Regions from separate parts of the Streptomyces sp. NPDC004327 genome, predicted to be linked through region 1. Evidence: riboswitches for the same ligand, from Rfam matches in the RefSeq annotation. Region 1 holds a riboswitch; each other region holds the start of a gene.

What was found. Region 1 has a riboswitch for cyclic di-AMP ahead of ACFYU9_RS29580 (M23 family metallopeptidase). Riboswitches for the same ligand answer to the same signal wherever they lie in the genome.
Region 2: linked by a shared signal. The riboswitch ahead of ACFYU9_RS23800 (M23 family metallopeptidase) and the one ahead of ACFYU9_RS29580 (M23 family metallopeptidase) in region 1 are both predicted to bind cyclic di-AMP.
Region 3: linked by a shared signal. The riboswitch ahead of ACFYU9_RS00370 (transglycosylase SLT domain-containing protein) and the one ahead of ACFYU9_RS29580 (M23 family metallopeptidase) in region 1 are both predicted to bind cyclic di-AMP.
Region 4: linked by a shared signal. The riboswitch ahead of ACFYU9_RS14755 (C40 family peptidase) and the one ahead of ACFYU9_RS29580 (M23 family metallopeptidase) in region 1 are both predicted to bind cyclic di-AMP.

What each region holds. Positions count from the first base shown of each region.
Region 1 covers NZ_JBIAME010000009.1:317,454-324,677, forward strand. Annotated here, with positions in the region: gene ACFYU9_RS29565 (GNAT family N-acetyltransferase) at 1-2,116, opposite strand, end outside; gene ACFYU9_RS29570 (HPr family phosphocarrier protein) at 2,208-2,489, shown strand; gene ACFYU9_RS29575 (GntR family transcriptional regulator) at 2,703-3,386, opposite strand; gene ACFYU9_RS29580 (M23 family metallopeptidase) at 3,548-4,318, opposite strand; cyclic di-AMP (ydaO/yuaA leader) riboswitch at 4,331-4,495, opposite strand; gene ACFYU9_RS29585 (M16 family metallopeptidase) at 4,691-6,058, opposite strand; gene ACFYU9_RS29590 (M16 family metallopeptidase) at 6,085-7,224, opposite strand, start outside.
Region 2 covers NZ_JBIAME010000006.1:644,452-651,675, forward strand. Annotated here, with positions in the region: gene ACFYU9_RS23785 (PLP-dependent cysteine synthase family protein) at 1-611, shown strand, start outside; gene ACFYU9_RS23790 (MFS transporter) at 608-1,861, shown strand; gene ACFYU9_RS23795 (PP2C family protein-serine/threonine phosphatase) at 1,928-3,148, shown strand; cyclic di-AMP (ydaO/yuaA leader) riboswitch at 3,360-3,506, shown strand; gene ACFYU9_RS23800 (M23 family metallopeptidase) at 3,518-4,603, shown strand; gene ACFYU9_RS23805 (aldo/keto reductase) at 4,728-5,675, shown strand; gene ACFYU9_RS23810 (PrsW family intramembrane metalloprotease) at 5,841-7,157, opposite strand.
Region 3 covers NZ_JBIAME010000001.1:81,810-89,033, reverse strand. Annotated here, with positions in the region: gene thpR (RNA 2',3'-cyclic phosphodiesterase) at 113-712, opposite strand; gene ACFYU9_RS00370 (transglycosylase SLT domain-containing protein) at 793-1,605, opposite strand; cyclic di-AMP (ydaO/yuaA leader) riboswitch at 1,610-1,800, opposite strand; gene ACFYU9_RS00365 (aminotransferase class I/II-fold pyridoxal phosphate-dependent enzyme) at 2,126-4,852, shown strand; gene ACFYU9_RS00360 (hypothetical protein) at 4,867-5,508, opposite strand; gene ACFYU9_RS00355 (hypothetical protein) at 5,505-5,810, opposite strand; gene ACFYU9_RS00350 (CHAT domain-containing protein) at 6,006-7,224, shown strand, end outside.
Region 4 covers NZ_JBIAME010000004.1:99,088-106,311, reverse strand. Annotated here, with positions in the region: gene ACFYU9_RS14765 (ATP-dependent Clp protease proteolytic subunit) at 1-521, shown strand, start outside; gene ACFYU9_RS14760 (hypothetical protein) at 525-830, shown strand; cyclic di-AMP (ydaO/yuaA leader) riboswitch at 1,146-1,343, shown strand; gene ACFYU9_RS14755 (C40 family peptidase) at 1,347-1,823, shown strand; gene ACFYU9_RS14750 (ATP-binding protein) at 1,922-2,362, opposite strand; gene ACFYU9_RS14745 (8-amino-7-oxononanoate synthase) at 2,527-3,723, opposite strand; gene bioB (biotin synthase BioB) at 3,866-5,125, shown strand; gene ACFYU9_RS14735 (adenosylmethionine--8-amino-7-oxononanoate transaminase) at 5,118-6,398, shown strand; gene bioD (dethiobiotin synthase) at 6,496-7,185, shown strand; gene ACFYU9_RS14725 (VOC family protein) at 7,213-7,224, shown strand, end outside.

The DNA.
Region 1 (7,224 bases):
GGGCGTAGCGGACGGCTTCGGCGAGGGCGCGGACGGCGCGCTCGGCGGCGGGATAGGCGGGGATGGCGCGGGGCGCGGGCGCCGCCGGGACCTCGGCCGGTTCCGGGGCGGGAGGGGCGGCCGGGGCATGGGCCGGTTCCGGGGCGGCCGGGGCATCGGGGGCGGCCGGGGCGTCGGGAGCCACGGGGGTGGGCTCGGCTGCCGCTGCCGGTCTCGTGGCTCTCGGCGGGCGGGTGCGGGTGGCGGCGGACAGCGCCTCGGCGAGGGCGCCCATCTCGACGTGGACGACGACGACGGGCTTGGCCGGTCCGGGTGCGGCCGCGACGGCGGAGCGCAGGGCCGCGGCGAGGACCTGGCCGTCGCCGGACTCGGTGGCCCCGTTCTCCCCCACCCAGGGGATGGCGGTGACGACGACGGCGTCGCAGGCGTCGTCGGCGAGGGCCGCGGCGAGCGCGGCGCGGAAGTCGTCGGGGGTGGCGCCGGTGGTCAGGTCGAGGGGGCGGAGCGGGCGCAGGCCCTCGGTGAGGCAGGCGTCGTAGGCGAGCAGGCCGAGGGACTCGGAGTTGCCGAGGATGGCGACCCGGGGCCCTTCGGGCAGCGGCTGGTCGGCGAGGAGCAGTCCGGCGTCGACGAGCTCGGTGATGGTGTCGACGCGGATGACCCCGGCCTCCCGCAGCAGCGCGGAGACCGTGGCGTACGGGATACGGGTGACGGGGACGCGGTGTCCGGGCGGGGCGCTGCCGCTGTGGCGGGCGCCCTTGACGACCACGACGGGCTTGACCGCGGCGGTGCGGCGGGCCAGCCGGGTGAACTTCCGCGGGTTGCCGATCGACTCCAGGTAGAGCAGGACGACGTCGGTGGCGGGGTCGTCGTACCAGTGCTGGAGGAGGTCGTTGCCGGAGACGTCGGCGCGGTTGCCGGCGGAGATGAAGGAGGAGACCCCGGCGCCGTGCCGGTGCAGGCCGGCGAGCAGGGCGATGCCGATGGCGCCGGACTGGGCGAAGAGCCCGATGCGCCCGGCGGCCGGCATCTGCGGGGCGAGGGAGGCGTTCAGCCGGACGGCGTCGGCCGTGTTGATGATCCCGAAGGCGTTGGGGCCGATGATCCGCATGCCGTACGAGCGGGCCTGGCGCACCAGCGCGCGCTGGCGCTCGCGGCCCTCCGCGCCGCTCTCCGCATATCCGGCCGAGAGCACGACGAGGCCGCGCACGCCGTGCTCACCGCAGTCGGCCACGGCGTCGGGGACCCGCTCGGCGGGGACGGCGACGACGGCGAGGTCGACCGGCTCGCCGATGTCGGCGACGGACCGGAAGGCGGGCACGCCCTCCAGCTCGTGCCGCCCGTCCCCCAGGGCGGCGTTGACGGCGTGGACGCGGCCGGTGAAGCCGCTGTCGAGGAGGTTGCGCAGCACGGTCCGGCCGACGCCGCCGGGGGCGCGGCCGGCGCCGATCACGGCGACGGACCCGGGGGTGAGGAGGCGCTGCACGGAGCGGGCCTCGGCGCGCTGTTCGCGGGCGCGCTGGACGGCGAGGGAGCGGTCGGTGGGCTCCAGGTCGAGGTGGAGGCGGACGGCGCCGTCCTCGAAGCTGCGCTTCTGGGTGTAGCCGGCGTCCGTGAACACCTTGATCATCTTGGTGTTGGCGGGCAGCACCTCGGCGGCGAACCGCCGGATCCCGCGCTCGCGCGCGACGGCCGCGATGTGCTCCAGCAGGGCGGAGGCGACCCCGCGCCCCTGGTGCGCGTCCTGGACCAGGAAGGCGACCTCGGCCTCGTCGGCGGGGAAGGAGGCCGGGCGGCCGTCGGGGCTGATCCGGTCGTAGCGCACGGTGGCGATGAACTCGCCGCCGACGGTCGCGGCGAGGCCGACCCGGTCCACGAAGTCGTGGTGGGTGAAGCGGTGGACGTCCTTGGCGGACAGCCGCGGGTAGGGCGCGAAGAAGCGGTAGTACTTCGACTCGTCCGACACCTGCTCGTAGAAGCTGACCAGACGCTCGGCGTCGTCGGAGGTGATGGGGCGGATGCGCGCGGTGCCGCCGTCGCGCAGGACCACGTCCGCTTCCCAGTGGTCGGGGTACGCGTGCTCCGGCTGTTCGGGCTGTTCCGACGCGCTCTGCATGGGGAAAGCGTACGGCCGGGGTACGACAGTGGCACCGGTCGTGTGTGAGAGACTGGTCTAGACAACCGCTGAATGTTGAAGGGCTACCACCATGGCTGAGCGCCGCGTCAACGTCGGCTGGGCCGAGGGCCTGCACGCCCGCCCCGCCTCCATCTTCGTCCGTGCCGCCACGGCCTCCGGCGTCCCCGTGACGATCGCCAAGGCCGACGGCAACCCGGTCAACGCCGCGTCGATGCTCGCGGTGCTGGGCCTGGGCGCGCAGGGCGGCGAGGAGATCGTGCTGGCGTCCGACGCCGACGGCGCCGAGGTGGCGCTGGACCGCCTCGCGAAGCTGGTCGCCGAGGGTCTCGACGAGCTCCCCGAGACCGTCTGACCCGTCACCGTCCGCCTCGTCGCCTCCCCGACGACGGATCACAGAGAGCCGCGCCCCCGGTCATCCGGCGGGCGCGGCTCTTTTTCAGCGCCGCGGACGCCGCCACGGAAATCCGGGAATCCGGATTCGCCGCACGGAATTCATTCTGGCGGTTTCGGGCAGCATGAAAAAGGGCCTGCCGAATTGCCCGCCTCTTTGTATACGGTGGGCTCGTTAATTCCGTGCTCCCGCATTGTTTACGGCATGTTGCGAAACCCTCACACGCGCCCGCTCCGGGCGTTTCAGACGGAGCCGCGGCGCCGCGCGCTCCACGTGCAGCGCGGTGAGGGCCCGGGCACGTTCGGCGTCGCCGCGCGCGACGGCGTCCACGATGGCGCCGTGCTCGGCCCAGGAGTCCGCGGGCCGGTCGGCCGGCTCGGCCGCGTACATCCAGGCGATCTTGTGCCGCAGCTGGGTGAGCAGCGCGGTGAGCGGCGGGCTGCCGGACGCCTGCGCCAGGGTCTCGTGGAACCAGCCGTCGAGCGCACGCAGGTCCTCGCTCCGGCCGTGCCGGGCCCGCTCCTGCCCCAGCCTGACCAGGCCGCGCAGCACCTTGAGGTGGGCGTCGGTGCGGCGCTGGGCGGCCCGGGCGGCGCCCAGGGGTTCGAGTAGGGAGCGCATGTCGAGGAGGTCGGCGGCCTCCTGCTCGCCGGGTTCGGCGACCTGGGCACCGGCGTGCCTGCGGGTGACGACGAAGCCCTCGGACTCCAGGGTGCGCAGCGCCTCGCGGACCGGGACGCGGGAGACGCCGTAGCGGCGGGCGAGTTGTTCCTCCGTCAGTCTGGCTCCCCGCGCGTACACCCCGGACACGATGTCGTCCCGGATCGCCGTGCATACCGAGTGCGCGGGAATGCGCATGTCCGACCTCCGCTTTTCTCCGCGCGAAACCCCGTCGGGTGGCGCCTGTCCGGCGACTCTATTGCAGGACGCGGGAATTTCCGATGCCGGCCGGTAATTCGGGGACGAAAAAAGCCCCGGCTCGTTCGAGCCGGGGCTTCCTCACGCTGGGCCGGGGGACGTCAGACGTCGACGCCGCGGGCGCGCAGGTACGTGATCGGGTTGATGTCCGAGCCGTACTCGGGGCTGGTGCGGGCCTCGAAGTGGAGGTGCGGGCCCGTGGAGTTGCCGGAGGAGCCGGAGACGCCGATCTGCTCGCCCGGGGTGACCTTCTGGCCGACGTACACGCGGATGGCGGAGAGGTGGCCGTACTGGGTGTACGTGCCGTCGTTCATCCGGATGACGATGTTGTTGCCGTACGCCCCGCCCCAGCCGGCCTCGACGACGGTGCCGGAGCCGACGGAGACGACCGTGGTGCCGTAGGCGGCGTGGAAGTCGATGCCGGAGTGGTGGCCGGAGGACCAGAGCGAGCCGCCGGTGTTGTAGCCGGTGGACACGTACGAGTGGGCGACGGGGGCCTGGAAGGAGTTCAGGCGCTTGCGCTCGGCCTCACGGGCGGCACGCTCCTTGGCCTCGCGGATCTCCTTGGCGCGGGCCTCGGCCTTGCGCTTCGCCTCGGCGGCGGCCTTCACGCGGGCGGCGGCCTCGTAGGCCTCCTTCTCCTGCGCGGCCGCCTGGGCGTCGACGTGCTCGGCGAGGGACTCCTCGGTGATCACCTGGGTGAGACCGGTGTCCTCCAGGGAAGTGCTCTCCGTGTCGGCGGCGAGCGCCGGGGAGGCGAGGGTGCCGATGACGCCGGTGGTCGCGAGGGTCGCCACGCCGGCGATGCCCGCGCCACGGCGCGTCAGACGACTCGGAGCACGATGCTTCCCGGTGGCACGGGTGAACGCCATGTAGTGGCTGATCCTTTCCTTCCCTCTCGCCTACCGGGTTAGCTGACGGGTTCGGAGCAGGAAGGTCTCCTACGGGCCCCTCCGCGTGCGCGAAGGCGTCCGATTCACCCCAGGGACTGCGTATGGGTCCCCGGCTCCCCAGGCTCGCGCCTTGCGGGGACTCGGCGATGACTGTCCGTTTGCCGCGGGCGCGGCGTCGTGCAACGGGCGAACAGTCGCGTCGACGCTAGGCGGATCTTCCGTCAATCACCAAACAGACTCGTGAGTTTGTAAGACATGCCACAGGGCATTCAAGATCATTAGCCGTAATACGGACAAATGGCAAGGACCCTGACGAACCAGGTCGCCAGGGTCCTCGTGACAGCGGCTCAATCAGCCGGTGACCACGGTCACTTCACCGATGCCGAGCGCCCGCACCGGCTCCTCGATCTGCGACGCGTCGCCGACCAGGACGGTGACCAGCCGGTCCACCGGGAAGGCGTTGACCACGGCCGCGGTCGCCTCCACCGTGCCGGTCTCGGCCAGGCGCGCGTACAAGTGCCCCTGGAAGTCGTCCGGGAGGTGCTGCTCGACCTGGTCCGCCAGCGTGGCCGCGACGGAGGCCGCGGTCTCGTACTTCAGCGGGGCGACGCCCACCAGGTTCTGCACGGCCACGTCGCGCTCGGCGTCGTCCAGGCCGTCGGCGGCGAGGGTGCGCAGCACCTTCCACAGGTCGTCGAGCGCCGGGCCGGTGTTGGGCGTGTCCACCGAGCCGCTGATGGCGAGCATCGAGGCACCGTGGCCCGCGCCGTCCGAGCGCAGCACCTGGCTGAACGCGCGCACGCCGTACGTGTAGCCCTTCTCCTCGCGCAGGACGCGGTCCAGGCGGGAGGTGAGGGTGCCGCCGAGGCAGTACGTGCCGAGCACCTGGGCCGGCCAGACGCGGTCGTGGCGGTCGGCGCCGACGCGGCCGATGAGCAGCTGCGTCTGGACCGCCCCCGGGCGGTCCACGATGACGACCCGGCCGGTGTCGTCGGCCGTGATGGGCGGCATGGGGCGGGGCGCGGCGGGCGCGCCGCTCCAGGCGCCGAGGGTCTCGGCGAGCACCTTGTCCAGGTCGACGTCGGTGAGGTCGCCGACGACCACGACGGTGGCCGCGGCCGGCCGCACGTGCGCGTCGTAGAAGGCGCGGACGGCGGCGGCGTCGATCGCCCGGACGGTCTCCTCGGTGCCCTGGCGCGGCCGGGACATCCGCGCGGAGGCCGGGAAGAGCTCCTTGGAGAGCTGCTTGGCGGCGCGGCGGCCCGGGTTGGCCGTCTCGTGCGGGATCTCGTCGAGCCGGTTGTTGACCAGGCGCTCGACCTCGGACTCGGCGAACGCCGGGGCGATCAGCGCCTCGGCGAGCAGGCCGAGGCCCTTGGGCAGCCGGGAGACCGGGACCTCCAGGGAGACCCGGACGCCGGGGTGGTCGGCGTGCGCGTCGAGCGTGGCGCCGCAGCGCTCCAGCTCGGCGGCGTACTCCTCGGCGGAGTGCCGGTCGGTGCCCTCGGACAGCGCCCGGGCCATGATCGTGGCGACGCCGTCGAGGCCCTCGGGCTCGGCGTCCAGCGGGGCGTCGAGGAAGATCTCGACGGCCACCACCTGCTGGCCGGGACGGTGGCAGCGCAGCACGGTCAGGCCGTTGTCGAGCGCGCCGCGCTCCGGGGCCGGGAAGGCCCAGGGCTTGGCGATGCCCGGCTGGGGCTGCGGGTGGAAGTCCATGCTCGTCAAAGACGCGGCAGCGTCGGTCACTGCTCCGCTCCCTCTTCCTCGTCGCTGTCGTCGGCGTCGTCGGCGTCGTCGGCCTGGCTCACGGGCTCGTAGACCAGGACGGCGCGGTTGTCCGGGCGCAGGCGGGTCTTGGCGACCTCCTGCACCTCCTCGGCGGTGATGTCGAGGACCCGGTCGACGGCGGTCAGCGCCAGCTGCGGGTCGCCGAACAGCACCGCGTACCGGCACAGTTCGTCGGCGCGGCCGGCGACGGTGCCGAGCCGGTCCAGCCACTCGCGCTCCAACTGGGCCTGGGCGCGCTCCATCTCCTCGGGCGTCGGGCCCTCGGCGGCGAACCGGGCCAGCTCCTCGTCGACGGCCGCCTCGATCTCCGGCACCTCGACGCCGCCGGACGTCTTGACGTCCAGCCAGCCGAGCGAGGGCGCGCCGGACAGCCGCAGCAGGCCGAAGCCGGCGGTGACGGCCGTGCGGTCGCGGCGGACCAGCCGGTTGTGCAGCCGGGAGGACTCGCCGCCGCCGAGGACGGTCAGGGCCAGGTCGGCCGCGTCGCACGCGCGCGTGCCGTCGTGCGGCAGCCGGTAGGCGGCCATCATCGCGCGGGCCGGGACCTCCTCCTCGACGACCTCGCGCAGCTGCTCGCCGATGACCTCGGGCAGCTCGCCGGAGCGCGGCTCGGGCTTGCCGTCGTGGCCGGGGATCGAGCCGAAGTACTTCTCGATCCAGGCGAGGGTCTGCTCCGGGTCGATGTCGCCGACGACCGAGAGCACCGCGTTGTTGGGCGCGTAGTACGTGCGGAAGAAGTTCCGCGCGTCCTCGAGCGTGGCGGCGTCGAGGTCGGCCATCGAGCCGATCGGCGTGTGGTGGTACGGGTGGCCGTCGGGGTAGGCGAGGGCGGTGAGGCGCTCGAACGCGGTGCCGTACGGCACGTTGTCGTAGCGCTGGCGGCGCTCGTTCTTGACGACGTCGCGCTGGTTCTCCATGGACTCGTCGTCCAGAGCGGCGAGCAGCGAGCCCATGCGGTCCGCCTCCAGCCAGAGCGCGAGCTCCAGCTGGTGGGCGGGCATGGTCTCGAAGTAGTTGGTGCGCTCGAAGCTCGTGGTGCCGTTGAGCGAGCCGCCGGCACCCTGCACCAGCTCGAAGTGTCCGTTGCCGTGGAC
Region 2 (7,224 bases), on a different contig from region 1:
CGAACCAGTACGGGAACCCCGACAACCAGCGGGCGTACGGCGCACTCGCCACCGAACTGTCCGAACAGCTGGACCGGATCGACGTGCTGGTCTGCGCGGTCGGCACCGGCGGCCACTCCGCCGGCATCTCCCGCGCGCTGCGCGCCACCAGCAGCCCCGCGCTGGAACTCGTCGGCGTCGACTCGGTGAACTCCACCGTCTTCGGCCTGCCGGCCGGACCGCGCCTGATGCGCGGCCTCGGCTCCTCGATCCACCCGGCCAACGTCGACCACGCCGCCTTCGACGAGGTCCACTGGGTGGCCCCGGCGGAATCGGTGCGGGCGGCCCGCCGGCTCGCCGCCCGGCAGTTCGCGACGGGCGGCTGGAGCGTCGGCGCGGTCGCGCTGGTCGCCGGCTGGCTGGCCCGCACCCGGCCGCGCGGCACCCGGATCGCGGCCGTCTTCCCCGACGGGCCGCAGCGCTACTTCGACACGGTCTTCAACGACGAGTACTGCGCGGCGCACGGGCTGCTCGACGGCCCCGTGCGGGAGGAGCCGGCGGCGTACGCGGAGGGCGAGCCGGTCACCGGCTGGACCCGCCGTCAGCTGACCCGCGAGGAGCCGGTCCGTTGAGCGCGACGACGGTGCCCGCCCGGGGCGGGATCTGGAAGCAGAGCCGGAGCTTCGACCCGGCCGTGCGGCTGCTCTTCCTCAACCAGCTCACCATCAACCTCGGCTTCTACATGCTGATGCCGTACCTGGCGGCCCATCTGGCCGACGGCCTCGGCATGGCGGCCTGGGCGGTCGGTCTCGTGCTCGGCGCGCGCAACCTGTCGCAGCAGGGCATGTTCCTGGTCGGCGGCGCGCTCGCCGACCGGCTCGGCTTCAAGCCGCTGATCGTCGCCGGCTGCGCGCTGCGGACGGCCGGCTTCGGGGCGCTCGCGTTCGCGCAGTCGCTGCCCTGGCTGATCGCCGCGTCGCTGGCGACGGGCCTGGCGGGCGCGCTGTTCAACCCGGCGGTGCGGGCCTATGTCGCGGCGGAGGCGGGGGAGCGGCGCGTGGAGGCGTTCGCGCTGTTCAACGCCTACTACCAGGCGGGCATCCTGTTCGGGCCGCTCGTCGGGGTGGCGCTGACCGGGGTGTCGTTCCGGCTGACGTGCGTGGTGGCCGCGGTGCTGTTCGCCGGGCTCACCGTCGTCCAGCTGCGGCATCTGCCCGTACGGCGCAAGGCGGCCGAGGAGGCCGCCTCGTCGGAGGGGGCGGCGCAGGGGCAGTTCCGGTCGGCGCTGGCCAACCGCACCTTCTGGCTGTTCTCGCTGGCCATGACCGGCTCGTACGTGCTGTCCTTCCAGGTCTATCTGGCGCTGCCGCTCGCGGCCGACGGGACGGCGGCGACCACGGCCCTGTTCGTGGTGTCGGCGCTGGTCGCGCTGGCCGGGCAGCTGCGGATCACCGCCTGGTGCAAGGCGCGGCTCAGCCGCGAGCGGTGCCTGGTGCTCGGGCTCGGGCTGATGGGGGCGGCGTTCCTGGTGCCGGCGGCGCTCGGTCGCTCGCTGCCGGCGCTCCTCGCGTGCGCGGCGGTCCTGGCGGTGGCGAACGCGGTGCTCTACCCGTACGAGATGGACACGGTCGTCGCGCTGTCCCGGGGGCGCTGGGTGGCCACCCACTACGGGCTCTACAACACCGTCTGCGGGATCGGCATCACGCTCGGGAACCTGGGCACGGGCGCCCTGCTCGACGTGACCGGCTGGTCGGCGGCGCCCTGGCTGGTGCTCTGCGCGGTCGGCCTCGGGTGCGCGGCGGCCATGGCGGCGCTCGCGCGCGGCGGGCGGCTCGCCGTACGCCAACCGGCCGAGGAGGAGTCGCCGAGCCGGGCCGGCTGACCGCACCCTGGGGAGGGCGCGGGTACGTCCGCGGCCCGGACCCGGGACCAGGGAGCGGAGCACAGCGTGGCGCGAGCGGCGGTGCGGCGCGGGCCGGGGGACGACACCCCCGGCCCCGACCCCGGCCCGTACCGGGGCGCCCGCACGTTCATCCGCGCGCTGCCGCCCCTGCTGATCGTGGGCGGGGTGCTCTACGACCTGGCGACCCCGCCCACCTTCACGGCGGCGCCGCTGTTCTCGGCGGCGCCGCTGATCGCCGCGCCGTTCTTCTCGACCCTGATCACGCTGCTCACCGGCGTCGCCGCGGTGCTCGCCAGCATCGGCCTGCACTTCTACAACGGGACCGTGGACGAGATCCCCTCGCTCACGGAGACGCTGACCGTGGTGACGGTCGCGGCGCTCGGTCTGCTGATCAACCGGGTGGTGCGGCGCAGCGGCGAACGGCTCGCCTCGGCGCGGGAGATCGCGGAGACCGCGCAGCGGGCGGTGCTTCCTGCGCCCGCCGGGCGGATCGGCGGGCTGCGGATCGCGGCCCGGTACGAGGCGGCGCGCGCGGACGCCTTCATCGGCGGCGACCTGTTCGCCGTGCAGGACACCCCGCACGGGGTCCGGCTCGTGGTCGGCGACGTGCGGGGCAAGGGGCTGGAGGCCGTGGAGGCGGTCACGGTCCTCATCGGCGCCTTCCGGGAGGCGGCCGAGCAGGAGGCGAGCCTGGAGGGCGTGGCGGCGCGGCTCGACCGGGCGCTGGCACGGGAGGCCACGCGGCGGGAGGGCCTGGACGCCGTCGAGGGGTTCACGACGGCGGTGCTCGCCGAGTTCCCGGGCGGTCACGGAGGTGTCGTACGGGTGGTGAACCGCGGGCATCCCGAGCCGCTGCTGCTGTACGAGGACGGGGGCGTGGCGCTGCTGCGGCCGAGCGAGGCGGCGCTGCCGCTGGGGATGGGCGACCTGGCGGCGTGGCCGGACCGGGTGGACGAGACGCCGTTCCCGGCGGGCGCGACCCTGCTGTTCTACACGGACGGCCTGTCGGAGGCGCGGGACGCGGGCGGTGTCTTCTACGACCCGGCGGTGCGGCTCGTGGGGCGGCTCTTCCCGGGGCCGGAGGAGCTGCTGGACGCGCTGGTGGCGGACGTGCGCCGGCACACGGGCGGGGACTCCACGGACGACATGGCGCTGCTCGCGGTGAGCCGGCCGGCGGTGGGGCGGCCGGAGTCGCGGCGGACGATGCCGGTGGTGCCGCCGGAAGGCCCGCCGATTGTCCCGCCTGGCGATCCCGAGGGCTCATGACGGGGTGTAGTCGATGGATCTCCCTCCGATAACAATTGACGGAATGTCAGACTCCTCTTGTGACCTGAGCTTTTTCTGAAGGGGTCTCAACTCGGGCGATTCCCTCTCAATTCAGTGAATGATCAAGAGGAACAGCTTGGAATCGAGTGCCCGTGTCTATTAACGTTCGATAACGCAGCGCGGTCGTCCCAGCCGTCGCAAGAGGCGGCACCGTGCGCACGCGCCGAATCCCGCAAGGGAACCGGGGAACCACCACTTGGGGTGAATCGGGCCCCGCCGCACCCGTGCGGCACGCCCGTAGGAGACCTTCCTGCTCCGAACCCGTCAGCTAACCCGGTAGGCGAGAAGGAAGGAAAGGAGAGCGCCTCCGTGGCCTCCAACACCCCCGCTCCGCATACCCCCTTCGCCTCCTACGACGCCCCTGGCGCGGGTGGCACGGACGGGGCGGCCGAGGAGTGGAACCCCACCGAGGACTCCCTGCGGGCCCAGAGCCGTTCCGGCGGGCGCCACCGCGTGGTCAAGCAGCGCTCCAACTTCGCCCGCTCCTCCACCGTCCTCGGCGTCGGTGTCATCGCCGCCGTCGGCGCCGGCGGCCTCGCCTCCGCGCAGGCCAAGCCGCCCGTCTCGATCGCCCTGCCCGACCTGCCGGACGTCCACCTGCCCGACGCGAGCGAACTCCCCGGCGTCGGCGCGCTGATCGGCCACGACGACAACGGCGACAATGCCGACACCGCGGGCAACGGCAACACCCAGCCGCTCACCGCCGTCACCTACACCGCCGGCGAGGGCGACACCGCCGGCGCCGAGCAGACGAAGACGGCCGCCGACGCCGGCGAGGCCCTGCGCGCCCGCATCCTCCAGCAGGCCGAGCAGCAGCAGGCCGTCGCCGACGCCGCCGAGAAGGCGAAGGCGGAGAAGGCCGCCGCCGAGAAGGCGGCCGCGGAGGCCGCCGCCAAGGCCACCGCCGCGGAGAAGGCCGCCGCCGAGGCGAAGAAGAAGGCCGAGGCGGAGGCCGCGGCGAAGGCCGAGGCCGAGCGCCTGGCCAAGCTCGCCGCCAGCTTCTCGCTGCCGACCTCCTCGTACACGATCACCTCGACCTACGGCGAGGCCGGCTCGATGTGGTCCTCCGGCTACCACACCGGCCTGGACTTCGCCGCGCCCACCGGCACCCCGGTCAAGGCCGTCCACAGCGGCACCGTGAAGTCGGCCGGCTGGTCCGGCTCCTACGGCTACCGGATCGTCCTGGAGCTCGAGGACGGCACCGAGGTCTGGTACTGCCACCTCTCCTCGATGACGGTCTCCGTCGGCCAGTCCGTCGGCACCGCCGACACCATCGGCCGCGTCGGCGCCACCGGCAACGTCACCGGCCCCCACCTCCACCTGGAGGTCCACACGGGGTCGGGCGACCGCGTGGACCCGGGCGCCTGGCTGCGCTCGAAGGGCCTCAGCTACTGACCTCCCGCGGCGCCCGCCTCCGGCCACCGGCCGGGGGCGGGCGCCGGCGTGTTCGGCCGGCGCCTCGCCGTGACGGGCCCGGGCGGCCGGAATAGGCCCGGTGGCGTGGAGGGTTGATCAATCCATGACTTCTCTTCGCCGACTGGGCGACTCCGACCTGCACGTCTTCCCGCTCGCCCTCGGTGGCAACGTCTTCGGCTGGAGCGCCGACGAGGCGCAGTCCTTCGCCGTCCTCGACGCCTACGCCGCCGCGGGCGGCAATTTCGTCGACACCGCCGACGTCTACTCGGAGTGGGCCGAGGGCCACGAGGGCGGCGAGTCCGAGACCGTCATCGGCCGCTGGCTCGCCTCCCGCGGCAACCGCTCCGACGTCCTCGTCGCCACCAAGGTCGGCGCCCACTCCCGCTACAAGGGCCTGAGCGCCCCGACGATCAAGGCCGGCGCGGAGGAGTCGCTGCGCCGCCTCGGCACCGACTACATCGACCTCTACTACACGCACTTCGACGACGAGTCCGTGCCCGTCGAGGAGATCGTCACCGCCCTCGACCAGCTGGTGAAGGACGGCAAGGTGCGCGCCGTCGCCGCCTCCAACATCTCCCCCGAGCGGCTGCGCGCCTCCCTCGACTTCGCCGAGGCCGAGGGCCTCGCCCGCTATGTCGCCCTCCAGCCGCACTACAACCTGGTCTCCCGGGAGACCTACGAGGGCCCGCTCATGGACACCGTGGCGCAGGCCGGCCTCGCGGCCGTGCCGTACTTCGGGCTCGCGGCCGGCTTCCTCACCGGCAAGTACCGACCCGGCAGGACCGTCGACAGCGTCCGCGCCCCGCGGGTCGCCGAGCTCGTCGAATCCGAGCGCGGCGGGCGGGTGCTCGCCGCCCTGGACGCCGTCGCCGAGGCCCATGACGCCGAGGTCGCCTCCGTCGCCCTCGCCTGGCTGGCCGCCCGCCCGACCGTCGTCGCCCCGATCGCCTCGGCGCGCACGGTCGAGCAGCTCCCGGCGCTGCTCGCGTCCACCGAGCTGAAGCTGACGGAGGCCGAGCTGGCCGCCCTCACGGAGGCGTCGGCGCTGTAGGGGCGTCTTGCCGATCAGGCCGGATCGGGGTCGGACAGACCTCAGGAGCCGAGTGCCGAGCCCGAGCGCCGAGTGCCGGGCGGAGCAGTCGGGGCCGGGGTCGCCGGCCCTGGGCCCAGGGCCGGGGTCGCCGGCCGGCCCGAGGCGGCCGGGGGAGCGGGTGCTCTAGCTGCGGTACGGGTTGTAGCCGCCGTAGTCCAGGTACTGCGGCGGCGCCCACACCCGGCCCGTCGCCCGTGCCGCGTACGACAGCGCGGGCGAGGCGACCGCCCGGCGCTGCCACAGGTGGTGCAGCAGCTCCTGCTCGCGGGCCGCGAAGTCCGGCACGGCCTGGCCGCGCCGGGCCCGGTGCCGCAGGAAGGCCAGCGTCGTCGCGAACGCCTCGTACTCGCCGACGGCCTGCGCGGCCGGCTTGCCGTGGCTGCGGGCGGCGAAGTTGCGGGCCATCGAGCGGGCCCGCATGGAGGAGAGCGCGAGCGGTTCGTCGGGGGCGAGCCAGCCGGCCGAGGCATAGGCCGGCAGCTCGCCGGATATCGTGCGCAGCTCCTTCTGCCGGCTCCATATCGCGAGCCAGGTCAGCAGGGCGAAGACCGGCACCATGAACATCCCGTAGACCAGCACGAACGCCAGCGGGTGGAAGCTCGCCGAGCCGTTCCACAGCGCGTGCATGCCCATCGCGAGGAGCAGACCGGCCAGCGGCAGCAGCACCAGGCGGATCCGGCGGGCCCGGGCGGCGGCCGGGACCAGGGCGGCGAAGCCGAGGCCGAGCCCGGTGAGCGAGGTGAAGAGCGGGTGCGCGAACGGGGACATGATGACGCGGACGAAGAACGTGCCCACGGTGACCGAGCCGACCCCTCCGGAGCCGAACTCCTGGTCCTCGCCGAACGCGTTGCCCAGATAGAGGATGTTCTCGGTGAAGGCGAAGCCGGTGGCGGTGAACCCGGCGTAGACGAGGCCGTCGACCGGGCCCGTGAAGTCCTTGCGGCGGAAGAGGAAGAGCAGCAGCACGGCGGCGCCCTTCGCCGTCTCCTCCACGACGGGCGCGACGGCCGTCGCGCCGAGCTTGTCGGCCGAGCCGGGGTCGGCGGTGGCGCTGCTGATCCACTCCACGGCGAAGGAGTTGGCGAAGATCGCCACCAGTGTGGAGGCGAACGCGCCCCAGGCGAGCGCGAACAGCAGGTTCTTCCATGGAGCCGGCTCGACGCGGTCGAGCCAGCGGAACGCGGCCATGAGCAGCGGCACCGGCAGCACGGCGAGGCCGAGGCCGACGAGGAAGCCGGTGGTGCCGGTCTCCTCCCGCACCAGCGCGAGGATCACCAGCGCGCACAGCGCGAGCGCGGTGATCAGCGCGACGGCCCGGACCACCCGGCTGCGCCAGAACGCCTTGCGCGGCTTGTAGCGCCACTTGGCGCGCTCCGGCACGGCGGCGAAGTCCGGCTGTCCGTCGCTCTCCAGCGCGGGCACGGGAGCGGGGGCCGGCACGACCGCGGTGGCGGGGCCGACGGCAGGTCCGGTGATCGGGTTCGATGACACGGAACGACACTAACCA
Region 3 (7,224 bases), on a different contig from region 1:
GGGCCGTTCGGCGGGACCGGTGCATCACGCACTGTAGGAGAGCGGCCGCGCGGGGCGACACCCGTCGTTTTCGGCCCCGGCGCGACCCGGTCGCCCGGCCGCCGGACAGGCCCTAGGGACCGCCGAGGGGCCAGGACTCGATGTCGCGGTAGCGGATCGGCCCGGGGCCGCGTCCGAAGTTGCTGCCGACCAGGTGCAGGCGCTCGGTCCGCCAGGGCCGGCCGGCGAAGCCGGCGAGAGCGGCGGCGACCTCGGCCACCGAGGCCGTGTCACCGCGGCGGGCCCGGGCGAGGGTGAGGTGCGGGCGCAGCGGCCGGTCCTCGAAGGGGATGCCGCGCGCCTTCACGACGGCGCGGACGTCCGCGGCGAGGCGGTGCAGCCCGTCGAGGTCGCCGGCGATGCCGCTCCACAGCACGCGCCCGTCGAAGTGCCCGCCGCCGCGCAGGGCGAGGTCCAGCGGCCGGCGGGCGGCGGCGAGCTCCGCGAGCGGCGGCCGCAGCGGCGGGACGGCGGCGACGGGGAGCTCGCCGAGGAAGGCCAGCGTGATGTGCCAGTCCTCGATGCGGTTCTGCCTCAGGGCCGGGTACGCCTCGTACGCGGGCCGCAGCTCGCGCGCCAGCTCGTCCTTGGCCTCGTCGGGCGGTGCCAGGGCGATGAACACCCGGACGGTCGCCTCCCGGGGGTTCGCGTGCTCCTGAGGTTGATCCTTCACGCAGGCCTTCGTACCTCTTTTCGTACCGCCCGGTCCATTCGGGGGCCGGGCGGTACGCGGTGGCGTCCTCGGACGCAGGCTCAGTACGCGCCGAAGACGTTGTCGATGGAGCCGTACTTGGCGGCGGCGTAGTTGCAGGCCGCGGCGATGTTGGCGACCGGGTCGTAGGGGTCGTTGGCGGTGCCGGCCACGTGGTAGGCCTGGAAGGTGGGGTCGATCACCTGGAGCAGGCCCTTGGACGGGGTGCCGGCGACGGCGTTGGAGTCCCAGTTGTTGATGGCCTGCGGGTTGCCCGAGGACTCGCGCATGACGTTGCGGTAGATGCCGTCGTAGCTGCCGGGGATGCCGTTGCGGGACATGACGTCGAGGGCCTGGCGGATCCATCCGTCGAGGTTGTTCGCGTACGTGCCCGTCGAGGCGGTCGTCGCGGCCTTGGCGGCGGCCGGGGCGGCGGCCTGGACCACGGTGCCCGTGGCGCTCGCGCCGGTGCCGGTGAAGCGCGGAGCCGTCGGGGCCTTCGCGGACGTGGGGTCGACGGTGATCGTCAGACCGGGCCGGATGAGCCGGGGGTCCTGGCCGATGGCCCGGCGGTTGTCCTGGTAGATCTTCTGCCAGCCGCCCTTGACGGAGTACTTCCGGGCGATAGCGGAAAGCGAGTCCCCGGCGATCACGGAATAGCGGACCGGGCCCGCCTGAACGGCCTTGATTACGGCCGGCTGGGTCACGGCCTTTTCGACTGCGACGGTGTGTGCCGCCTGCGGCACGGCCGCCACGGCGCCGGTGGCCCCGGCCAGCGGCAGGGCGAGAGCGGCGCTGCCGGTGATCCCGGCGAGGGCGAGACCGCGGGCGAGCGGGGTGCGCTGGGTACGTCGGTGCTTACCGTGTCCACGCATGGCGAATTCCTCTCCTCCGCCTGCGAGGTGAGCTGTCGGGTTCGGGCAGGAGATGCCCGGCCGTGCGCAGCACGGCTTCACCCCTAGCCGCCCCGGAATCCCGGGACCGGCGGCAAACCTGGGTCCCCCGCTCCTGCCGGACGAGTGTGGTGAGTGCGGTTTCCGGGCGGTGGCAGGATTCGGCGTTTCCGTCCGGTTGCGGCGTGACCGTATGCGAAAACAAACGGCGAATACAAGACGGAATTGGCGAACCGAAAATGACCTTTCACGGAAACACAAAAGGATCATTCCGCTTGACCGGGGCCGATTCGCCAATCCTTTTCCGGGAGTACGGACTTGACGCCGCACCAGCATCGGGCGGGCCGGGCGGGCCGTGACCCGAATCACCCTCCCCACCCCTGGTCCGCCTTATCCGCCAAATGCCCTCATAGGGCACCTCATCCGCATTTCGTCATTTGAAGAGAATGCGGGAATATCGTCCGGTTTGCGGGATAATGCACCCCCACCTAGCATCGCCCTCATGGACCCCTCGAAGCCCGCCGTCTCCGCCTACAACAGCGTTTCGCAGCTGCTCACCGACCTCTGGTGGTCGATCGCGGACAGCGCGCGCCATCTGGCGATGCCGAACCTCGACCCCGTCGAGCAGAGCGAGGGGCAGGCGGCCCTGGAGCGCGGCCTCGCGGACGCCGACGTGCTCACGTATTACCTGAGCCGTCCCGGCCGGCAGGCGGCGGCGAAGCTGCGCGCGCTCGCGGTGCCCGACTCGTACCTGGAGCTCAGCCGGGAGGCGGAGCGGATCGGACGCAGCCTGATCGGCGACGTGCCGCTGTCGGTGACGGCGGTCTCGGGGACCGAGGCGCCGGCCGCCGACGCGGTGGAGGCGGAGGCCGCCGTCGACACCCGGCCCCGGTTCGACGTGCTGGTGGTGGCCGACCTCTCCGAGGCCGAGCAGGCCCGGATCGCCCGGGACCTGCGCGCGCTGCGCCGCCGGGAGGACCCCTTCGTCTACGACATCGTCGCGGTGCCGAGCTTCGTCGACGCCATGGTCGCGGTCCTGGTCAACCCGTGGATCCAGGCGGTCGTCGTCCGGCCCGACCTCCGCGGCCGGTCCGCGCTCGACCTGTCGCTGCTCGACGACCTGGTGCCCGCGCTCGACGTCCCGGACATCGACTTCTTCACGGCGGCGGAGCGGGCGAGGACGCTGGCGACGGCGGTGCGGCACGAGCGGCCCGAACTCGACCTCTATCTGGTCGAGCAGGCCTCGGTCGAGCAGCTGGCCACCGAGATCGGGCGCGACTTCGACTCGGTCTTCCTCCAGCAGGAGGACGTCCTCGACCTGCACCTGACGATCCTGCGCGGGATCGGCAAGCGCTACCGGACGCCGTTCTACTCGGCCCTGCTGCAGTACGCGCGCAAGCCGGCCGGCGTCTTCCACGCGCTGCCGGTCTCCCGCGGCAACTCGGTGGTCCACTCGCCGTGGATCCACGACATGGCCAACTTCTACGGGCTGAACCTCTTCCTCGCCGAGACCTCGGCGACCTCCGGCGGCCTCGACTCGCTCCTGGAGCCGCACGGCCCGATCAAGGAGGCGCAGGACCTGGCCGCGCGCGCCTTCGGCTCGCGGCGGACGTACTTCGTCACCAACGGCACCTCCACCGCCAACAAGATCGTCACGCAGTCGCTGGTGGCGCCGGGCGACGTGGTCCTGGTCGACCGCAACTGCCACAAATCGCACCACTACGCGCAGGTGATGGCCGGATCCCACGTCGCCTACCTCGACAGCTACTCGCTCGACGCGTACGCCATGTACGGCGCGATCCCGCTGGCCGACATCAAGCGCACGCTGCTCACGTACCGGCGCGAGGGCCGGCTCGACAAGGTCCGGCTCATCTCGCTCACCAACTGCACCTTCGACGGCGTCGTCTACGACGTCCAGCGGGTGATGACCGAGTGCCTGGCGATCAAGCCCGACCTGGTGTTCCTGTGGGACGAGGCCTGGTTCGCCTTCGCCCGCTTCCACCCGGTGTACCGGCAGCGGACCGCGATGGCGTCCGCGGCCGCGCTCGCCGAGCGCTTCGGCACGGCGGAGTACCGCGCGGAGTACGAGGCGCACCGCGAGCGGATCCAGGGCATGACCGACGAGGAGCTGGTGCACGAGCGGCTGCTCCCCGACCCGGACCGGGTCAGGATCCGCGCCTACGCCACGCACTCGACGCACAAGACGCTGACCTCGCTGCGCCAGGGCTCGATGATCCACATCTACGACGACGACTTCAGCCGGCGCAGCGAGGAGGCGTTCCACGAGGCGTACATGACGCACACCTCGACCTCGCCCAACTACCAGATCCTCGCCTCGCTCGACATCGGCCGGCGCCAGGTCGAGCTGGAGGGCTTCGAGCTGGTCCTGCGGCAGGTCGAGCTCGCGATGACCCTGCGCGACCGGATCGCCGGCCACCCGCTGCTGTCCAAGTACTTCCGGGTCCTCGCGAGCAGCGACCTGATCCCGGACGCGTACCGGCCGTCGGGCCACGCCGACCCGCTGTCCATCGGGCCGGTGGCGATGGAACGGGCCTGGCAGACGGACGAGTTCGTCCTCGACCCGTGCCGGCTGACCATCGAGATCTCGGCGACCGGCATCGACGGCGACACCTTCAAGCACCGGCACCTGATGGACCGCTGGGGCATCCAGGTCAACAAGACCACCCGCAACACGGTCCTCGCGATGACGAACATCGGGACGACCCGCAGCGCCGTCGCGCACCTGCTGCGGGCCCTGATCGGCATCGCGGAGGAACTGGAGGACGGGATCGAGCAGTTGGCGCCGGAGCAGCGGCAGGCGTTCGACCTCAAGGTCGACTCGCTGGCCCACGACCACCCGCCGCTGCCGGACTTCTCCCGCTTCCACGACGCCTTCCGCGCCGACTCCGCCGGCGAGGCGTCCGACGGCGACATGCGCAAGCCGTACTACATGGCCTACCGCGAGGAGCTCTGCGAGTTCGTCACCTCCGAGGAGGCCCGCCGCCGCCTCGACGCCGGCCGTCCGGTCGTCTCGGCGATCTTCGTCACGCCGTACCCGCCCGGCTTCCCGATCCTCGTCCCGGGCCAGGAGTTCAGCAAGGACATCCTCGACTTCATGGACGCCCTCGACACCAAGGAGATCCACGGCTTCGACCCGGTGCGCGGCTACCGCGTGTTCGTGGAGGCGGCGCTGGAGGAGGCGGCCGGGGAGCAGGGCACCGCGGCCTGACCGGGCCGCTCGCGTCACGGCGCCGCGCAGGAGGCCACGGCCTTCAGGGTGAGGACCCTCCTCAGGTCGACGGACACCTCGCCCGTCTCCGTCTTGAGCCGGAGCAGCCCCCCGGCGGTCGCCAGCGGTTCGCCGCAGGACGTGCCGGCCGGGGTGGTGACGGAGAGCAGGGGGCCGTCCTTCGCCGGGCCGTACCAGGTCAGGGCCACGGCCGCGGTCAGCAGCACCGCGCACGCCACGGTGGCCCGTACGCCGCGGATCAGCGCGCGGGCCGCGCGCAGCGCCTCCGCGTGTCCGGCGGTGACGGGCCCGGCGGGCAGGGTGCCCGGGACGGGCGCGGGCAGGGCGGAGGCGGCCGGGCGGCCGTGGGCGGCCCGCAGCAGCAGGACGCCGCCGCCGGCGCCGCACAGCAGCGCGCCGAGCAGCAGCCCGCCGACCAGCGCCCCGTACGGCGGCGCGAGCGAGCCGACGTCCGTGCGGCCCTTGAGCAGCCCGAAGCCGATCAGGCCGGCGAGCAGCGCCCCGAGGCCGTTGCGCCAGGCCAGGGCCGCCTCGCGGACCCGCGCCAGCTCCCCGCGCAGCAGCAGCCGGCCGCGCCGGGCGGCGATCAGATCGGCGGGGGTCCCCTCGGGGCCGGGACGCGCCTGCCAGCTCATCGCCCCGTCCTCTCAAGGAGGACGTTCCAGTACGCGCCGCAGCCCTCCTCCTCGTCGGGGCGCCCCTCGTGGTGCGTCTCGCACACGCACAGGACGGGCACCGTGACGGTGTGCGCGGACCGGCCGCCGGCCGGGCGGTCGCGGTAGACGCGGCGGGTGTAGGTGAAGTCGAACGGGCAGGCGCAGCGGGGGCAGGTGCCGCTGAGCACGACACCGTCCGCGGTGTCGGTCATCCGCAGCCGGGCGGTGTACGCGGCGGCGTAGCCGGCGGCGGTGACTTCGAGGTACGGGAGCACGGTCAAGGACGGTCGCCTTCCCGGATTGACGGACCAGGAGCCTTCGCTCCCCGATGCTGCCACGGCCGCCGCCGGTCGATCGGGGCCGGCCGGGCGCGGGCCGGTCGATTCCCGGGCGGCTTCCGCGCGCCCGCGCAAGCCCTCCCCGCGCGCCGGTCGATGGGGCCATGATGGTCCGTATCCGCCTGCCGGGGAGGGGTGTTGGGAACACGGGACGAAGCGGCCGACCGCGCCAGGGACTTGGTACGGCGCTCCGAGGGCGCCCAGGTGATGCCGGACCCGCAGGCCGCGGCGAAGGGACCGTCGGCCGCCGAACGGGACGTGCTCATCGAGGAGTTGCGGGACCTTCTGCCGCGGCTGGAGGACGTGCCGCCGGGCGACGGTGTGCTGCCGGCGGAGGCCCGGGCCCGGCTCGGCGCGCTGCTCGGCGCCCGCTGGACCGAGACCCGGGACGAGGCCGACCGCCAGGAGGCCACCGGTCTGCTGCGCCGGGCCCGGGAGGGCGAGCTGCTGGACGCCGGTGCGCGCACGGACGCGGCCCGTGACCTGCTCATCCTGCTGGTGGGCGGCTACGGCGAGCGGCGGCCGCTGGGCCCGGAAGCGGTCCAGAGCATCCTGAACGCCTCGGTGCCCGAGCAGCACGGCGGCCCCGGGCTGATCGAGTCCGCTCCCGAGATCGAGCGGCTCGCCCATGAGATCGCCGCGGCCCGGCGCGGCGGGATGCCGGCCGCCATGGCGGAGTTCCTGGCCTTCCAGACGGATCTGCAGGCGGCGCTCGCGGCCGGGGACGGTGCCGGGCTGCTGGGCCTGATGGACCGGATGGACACCCTGGACCAGGCGATGCTCGGGCCGATGGCGCCGATGGTGCGGATGCTCCGGCGCATGCTGCCGGAGTCGGTCGAGGAGATCCCCACCGCCGACGTGCGGCCTCCGACCCCAGAGGAGCAGCAGGAACTGCGGCCGCTGCTCGGGCTGATGGCCGCCGCCCTCCAGCCGGAGGCACTCTCCCAGGAGCAGCTCACCGAACTGCTCCGGGAGGCCGACGAGCCCCGGCCGCAGACGGGCCTGGAGATCTCGGACGGGATGCGCGCGATGGCCCGGGCCCTGCTCGGCGCCCGCTCCGGCGACCCGGACCAGCACCAGGAGGCGCTGCGCCTCCTCGGGCGGGCCGCGCGGGAGCAGGGGCAGGACGAGGACTTCGGCTGGTTCGTCCGCGGGGTGCTGCCCGGGGTGCTCGCCGGATCCTCGCTGACGAGCGGCAGCAGGCTGGACTTCGCCGTCGCCGAGCAACTGCTGCGGGAGTCGCTGGCGCCGGAGGCCGGGCCCATGGTCGCGCAGCCGCCGCCGGGCCGCCCCGGCGCCGACGACCTGCTCCGCTGGAACCGCCAGATGCTGCTGATGACCCGGGTGTCCCAGGCCG
Region 4 (7,224 bases), on a different contig from region 1:
CGCCGGTCGACGAGATCGCGGCGGGCGATGTGATCGCCCAGTTCCTGCATCTCGACTACGCGGCCCCGGAGCGGGTGATCAGCCTCTACATCAACTCCCCCGGCGGCTCCGTCAGCGCCATGACCTCGATCTACGACACGATCCGCACGGTCTCGTGCGAGGTGGAGACCATCTGCCTCGGCCAGGCCGTCGGGCCGGCCGCGGTGCTGCTCGCGGCGGGCTCTGCGGGGCGCCGGCTCACGCTGCCGGGTTCCCGGATCGTCCTTCAGCAGCCCTCCCTCGACGAGCCGTTGCAGGGGCAGCCCAGCGATCTGGACGTCCAGGCCCGCGAGCTGCTGCGGCAGCGGGAGCTGATCTCCCGGATGCTCGCCGAGCACACCGGACGGGAGCGGGCCCGGATCGACGCCGACATCGACCGGACCACCGTGTTCGACGCGCCGGGCGCGCTCGCGTACGGCCTGGTGGACCAGGTGGTCCGCAGCCGCCGGGAGTCCGCGGCCGACGGTCACGGGGAGCGGTGAGCCGTGGTCCCGGACCTGCCGCCGCTGCCCGCGCTCACCCGCGCCGAGGGTGAACTCGTCGACGCGTACCTCGAGGTCGTCGATCTGCTCGGGCGGATCAATCCCGCCAGGTCCTCGCACACCTATGGAGCGCTGCGGGCCGCGCAGGCCCTGGTCGGGCGGGCGGCGGCGCTGCGCGAGGCGCTGACGCTGATGCACGCGCGGGGCGAGAGCGAGGTGCACGCGGACACACTCGCCCGCGCGCTGCGGGTGTTGGACGGTGAGCGCCGCGCGGCCCGCGTCACCGTGCCCCGAAGCCCGGTGAGTTGACACGGGGGCGTGTCGTGTCGAGGTCCACTCGGGCCAGCGGGACCGCAGAATCGCTCCCCCGTTCGGCGTAGTCGACGTATCGACATAGAGCTCGGCTATGTTGCGCAACAGGTGTACGCATCTGGCGGAACAGGGCGTTCCACCCCTGGTGGAGGACTCGTCGCGGACATCTCGGACGATCACCAAACCTGACTGTCCACCCGAATGGATCAGTCGTGAGGAGCCTCACATATCGCCGTTTCCACTCGGATTTCGGCCAGGACGTGGGTCAAGATCCCTGTCGACGACAAGCCCCCGCCACCCGAGGCGGGGCGGTCCGGGCGGACGCCGAGTCCTGCCGCCGTCCCGGATGTCTGGTCGACAGGAGTGGATCGGCAGGAGTGGAGGACCCGAGCAGTACGGGACGTCCGGGCCAGTGGGACGTTCCTTGGGGTGAAGCCGCAGCCGCGGCCGGGCATCTTCGCCTGCCCGAACCCGACAGGTCATCCTTCACAGGCGGCTGACGAAGGGTTGCGCATGACTGCGCAGATTCATGTCCCGTCCCTGCTGTCCCGGGCCGGAGCCGTCTCGGCTCTCACTCTCGCCGCCGTCGGCGGCACGCTGCTCGCCCCAGGAGCGGCGCCGGAGGCCCAGGCCGCGAGCTCGTACGCCAACACGGCGCTGAGCATCGCCGCCTCCAAGAAGGGATCGCCCTACCGGTACGGCGCATCAGGCCCCAGCAGGTTCGACTGCTCGGGTCTCACGCTCTACTCGTACAAGAGGGCGGGCAAGACGCTGCCCCGCACCGCGCAGCAGCAGTACAACACCACGCGTCACATCTCGGCGGCGAGCCGCCAGAAGGGGGACCTGGTCTTCTTCCACTCCGGCGGAAGGGTGTACCACGTCGGGATCTACGCGGGTAACAACGCGATCTGGCACTCGCCGAAGACCGGATCGTGGGTGAAGCTGGAACGGATCTGGACCTCCAGAGTCCTCTACGGCCGGGTCCGCTGACCCGCCGGCCGGCCCCGTAGCGGGCCGTCGCAGCGAACCCGCCCCAGCGGGCCCGTTCAGCGGGCCCGTCTCAGCGGACGCGTCTCAGTAGGACCGTCTCAGCCGGGAACCGCCGCCGGCCAGGGCAGCTCGATCCACACGGTCTTGCCGCCCTCGGCCGTCGGCGTCACCGACAGCCGGCCGCCCGCCTCGGCGGCCAGCGAGCGGATGATCATCATGCCGCGCCCGTTGTCCTGCTGGACGGCGGCCGGCAGGCGCTTGGGCCAGCGGGGGTGGCTGTCCGTCACCCCGACGCGCAGCCGCTCGTCCCGGTCGAGCCGGACGTCGACCGTGAAGGTCGGCGACTGCCCGAAGGTGTGCTGGACGGCGTTGGTCGCCAGCTCGGACACGATGAGCCGGACCGCCTCGGCCGTCTCGCTGGCGTCCGCAGCGCCGCCGAGCCCCCAGGAGACGAGCACCTCGGCGACGTACCGCCGGGCGGCGGAGACCGATGCGGGGTCGCTCGGCAGCGTGACGGTTGCTTCCTGGTGGTCTGCCATGGCGACGCTGTCCCTTTCCCCTCCGGGCCGGGCCCGGATTGCGCTTCGCGCCAGAGTGCCACCGATCGTGCCGCCCTGGGCGGCGATCCACCAAGTTATACGGATATCTGTCGCCCGAAGCGGTGAACCGTGCGACGGGCGGCCCGACGGCCGCGTGGCGGTCGCTAGGCGCCCTGCGGAGCGGTCCGCACGATCGTCGTCACCGCGCGCTCGATCTCGGCGTCGGTGAGGTCCGCGCGCGCGGTCAGCCGCAGCCGGGAGATGCCGTCCGGGACCGACGGCGGGCGGAAGCAGCCGACGGCGAGCCCGAGTTCGCGGCAGTCGGCGGCCCAGCCGAGGGCCTCGTTGGGGCCGGGCGCGCGGACCGAGACGACGGCGGCGTCGGGGTGGGCGGCGGTGAGGCCGGCCTCGGTGAGCCGGCGGTGCAGGGTCGTCGCGACCGTACGGGCCCGGGCCGCGAGGCCCGGATCGGCGGCGATCAGCCGCAGGCTCGCCAGCGCGCCGCCCGTCGCCGCCGGGGCGAGGCCGGTGTCGAAGATGAAGGTGCGGGCCGCGTTGACCAGGTGCTCGATCACCCGGGCCGGGCCGAGGACCGCACCGCCCTGGCTGCCCAGCGACTTGGACAGCGTCAGCGTCGCCACCACGTCCGGCGCGCCCGCGAGCCCGGCCCCGTGCGGCGCCCCGCGCCCGCCGTCGCCGAGGACGCCGAAGCCGTGCGCGTCGTCCACGACCAGGCCCGCGCCGTGCTCCCGGCAGGCCGCCGCGAGTTCGGCGAGCGGTGCCCGGTCGCCGTCCACGGAGAAGACGGAGTCGCTGACCACGAGGGCCCGGCGGCCCGGGTGCGCGGCGAGCGTCTTCCCGACGGCCTCCGGGTCGGCGTGCGGCACCACCGCGGTCTCGGCGCGGGCGAGCCGGCAGCCGTCGACGATCGAGGCGTGGTTGGCGGCGTCGGAGACGATCAGCCCGTCGCGGTCGGACAGCGCGGTGAGCGCGGCCAGGTTGGCGGCGTAGCCGGAGGAGAAGACGAGCGCGGCCTCGAATCCGCAGAACTCGGCGAGTTCGCGCTCCAGCCGGGCGTGCAGCCGGGTCGAGCCGGTGACGAGCCGGGAGCCGGTGGCGCCCGCGCCCCAGCGGCGCGCCGCTTCCGCCGCCGCCTCGGTGACCTCCGGGCGGCGGGTGAGGCCCAGGTAGTCGTTGCTCGCGAGGTCGAGCAGCTCGGACTCGGCGGCCCGGGGCCTGAGCGTGCGTACGAGACCGGACTCGGCGCGCTGCCGCGCGGCGGCCCCGGTCCAGTCGAAGGCGGCCCGGCGCGGGTCCGGCGCCTCCCCGGAGGCGGACGGGTCCAGGGCGTACGACGGCATGGCAGATCCTTTTGTAGGCAGCGCACAGACCCTAACCGGCCGCGGCCGAGGTCAGGGTGTGGCCATACACACACCTCAAACGGGGTCGTTTGTTCAGTTCCTCCTTGGCCGCGGGGTGTGCGGTAGGCCAGGATCAGCCCTTATGGACCTGCTGAACACGCTGGTGGAGAAGGGGCTGCGGCGCGAGACGCCGACCCGCGAAGAAGCGCTCGCCGTGCTGGCGACCTCCGACGACGAACTGCTCGATGTGGTGGCCGCGGCCGGCAAGGTGCGCCGCCAGTGGTTCGGCCGCCGGGTGAAGCTCAACTACCTCGTCAACCTGAAGTCCGGGCTCTGCCCCGAGGACTGCTCCTACTGCTCGCAGCGGCTCGGCTCCAAGGCCGAGATCCTCAAGTACACCTGGCTGAAGCCCGAGGAGGCGTCCGAGGCCGCCGCGGCCGGTGTGGCCGGCGGCGCCAAGCGGGTCTGCCTGGTGGCGAGCGGCCGCGGTCCGACGGACCGCGACGTCGACCGGGTCGGCAAGACCATCGAGGCGATCAAGGAGCAGAACGAGGGCGTGGAGGTCTGCGCCTGCCTCGGTCTGCTCTCCGACGGCCAGGCGGAGCGGCTGAAGGAGGCCGGCGCCGACGCGTACAACCACAACCTGAACACGTCCGAGGCCACGTACGCGGGCATCACCAAGACCCACACGTACGCGGACCGGGTGGACACCGTGCAGAAGGCGCACGCCGCCGGTCTGTCGGCCTGCTCGGGTCTGATCGCGGGCATGGGCGAGAGCGACGAGGACCTGGTCGACGTCGTGTTCGCGCTGCGCGAGCTGGACTCCGACTCGGTGCCGGTCAACTTCCTGATCCCCTTCGAGGGCACCCCGCTCGCCAAGGAGTGGAACCTCTCCCCGCAGCGCTGCCTGCGGATCCTCGCGATGGTCCGGTTCGTCTGCCCCGACGTCGAGGTGCGGATCGCCGGCGGCCGTGAGGTGCACCTGCGCTCGATGCAGCCGCTGGCGCTGAACATCGCGAACTCGATCTTCCTCGGCGACTACCTGACCAGCGAGGGCCAGGCCGGCCAGGCCGACCTCGACATGATCGCGGACGCGGGCTTCGAGGTGGAGGGCGCGGGCACGACGACGCTGCCGAAGCACCGCGCGGACGCGCTCGCCGCGGCGGGCGGCGGCTGTGGTTCCCAGGCGTCGGCGGGCTGCGGCTCGCACGAGGCGGCGGAGGGCGCGGGCTGCGGCTCGCACGCCGAGGCCGGCGGCTGCGGTCCGTGCGGCGGTCACGCGCAGGCGGCCCCCTCGGCCGAGCCCGCCGCCGAGCCCGCGAGCGAGGTGCCGGGTGCGCGTCCCGACCTCGTGGCGGTGCGCCGCCGCGGTGCCGGGACGGAGCTCGCCCCGAATGCGTAACGACGAGCTGCTCGCCCTGGACCGGGCGCACGTGTGGCATCCGTACGGGCCCATGCCGGGACGTACGGAGCCGCTGGTCGTCGAGTCCGCGTCGGGTGTCCGGCTCCGCCTCGCCGAACCGGTGCACGGCCAGGCCGAGTTGATCGACGGCATGTCCTCGTGGTGGTCGGCGCTCCACGGCTACAACCACCCCGTCCTCAACGAGGCGGCGCACGGCCAGCTGGACCGGATGAGCCACGTCATGTTCGGCGGGCTCACCCACGAGCCGGCCGTGCGGCTCGCCACCCGCCTGGTCGAGATCACCCCGGAGCCCCTCCAGCACGTCTTCCTCAGCGACTCCGGCTCGGTCTCCGTCGAGGTCGCGGCCAAGATGTGCCTGCAGTACTGGCGCTCGGTGGGCCGGCCCGGCAAGCAGCTCCTGATGACCTGGCGCGGCGGCTACCACGGGGACACCTGGCAGCCGATGTCTCTGTGCGACCCCGAGGGCGGGATGCACGAGCTGTGGTCGGGCGTGCTCCAGCGCCAGGTCTTCGTCGACGCGCCGCCGGTCACGTACGAGGAGTCGTACGCCCGGATGCTGCGGGAGCAGATCGCTCTCCACGCGGACGAGGTCGCCGCGGTGATCGTGGAGCCGGTGGTGCAGAACGCGGGCGGGATGCGGTTCCACCCGCCCGAGTACCTGCGCGTCCTCCGCGAGGCGTGCGACGAGCACGGGGTCCTGCTGATCTTCGACGAGATCGCGACCGGCTTCGGCCGTACGGGCACGCTGTTCGGCGCCGACCAGGCCGGCGTCTCGCCCGATGTGATGTGCGTGGGCAAGGCGCTGACGGGCGGTTACCTGTCGATGGCGGCCACGCTCTGCACGACGGAGATCGCCGAGGGCATCTCGCGCGGCGAGGTTCCCGTCCTGGCGCACGGGCCGACCTTCATGGGCAATCCGCTGGCGTCTGCGGTGGCCTGCGCGTCGATCGACCTGCTGATGTCCCAGGACTGGGCACTGGAGGTCAAGCGCATCGAGACGGGACTCCGCGAGGGGCTCGCCCCCGCCGCGGAACTCCCCGGTGTGCGCGAGGTGCGGGTGCTCGGCGCCATCGGCGTCGTCCAGCTCGACCACGACGTCGACATGGCGGCGGCCACGGAGGCGGCGGTCCGGGCGGGCGTGTGGCTGCGCCCGTTCCGCGACCTGATCTACACGATGCCGCCGTACGTGACGGGCGACGAGGACCTGGCCCGCATCTGCGCGGCGGTCCGCGAGGCGGCGCGGGCGGGCTGAGAGGCCGCAAGGCTCCGGCCGTGCGGGGCTCTCGTCCCGCACGGCCCGGCCCGTCCACGCCCCCGCTCCCCCCTTACGGACAAAGGACAGACATCCCATGAGCATCATCGTCATCACCGGCACCAACACCGAGGTCGGCAAGACCGTCGTGACCGCCGCTCTCGCCGCCACCGCCACTGCCGCCGGGCGTTCCGTCGCCGTCCTCAAGCCCGCTCAGACCGGTGTCGCGCCCGGCGAGCCCGGCGACGCCGACGACGTCGCGCGTCTCTCCGGCGCCGTGACCATCGCTGAACTCGCTCGTTTCCCCGAGCCGTTGGCGCCAGGGACGGCGGCTCGGCGGGCCGGCATGGCGCCGGTGCGGCCGGCCGAGGTCGCCGACGCCGCACGCAAGCTGGCCGAGGAGCACGACCTGGTCCTCGTCGAGGGCGCGGGCGGGCTCCTGGTGCGGTTCGACGAGGAGGGCGGGACGCTCGCCGACGCGGCCGGGCTGCTCGGCGCGCCGGTGCTCGTCGTCGCACAGGCGGGGCTCGGGACGCTCAACATCGCCGAGCTGACGGCGGAGGCGCTGCGGGCGCGCGGGATCGAGCAGCTGGGCGTGGTCGTGGGCAGCTGGCCCGAGGAGCCGGGGCTCGCGGAGCGGTGCAATCTGACGGATCTGCCGGAGGTGGCGGGCGCACCGCTGCTCGGCGTGGTGCCGGCGGGCGTGGGCACGCTGTCCCCGGAGGCGTTCCGGGCGGCCGCGCCGACCTGGCTGGCGCCCGTGCTCGGCGGCACCCGGGAAGCCTGACCACTCCGGTACTCGTACGCTGGCGCCATGCGCGCTCGT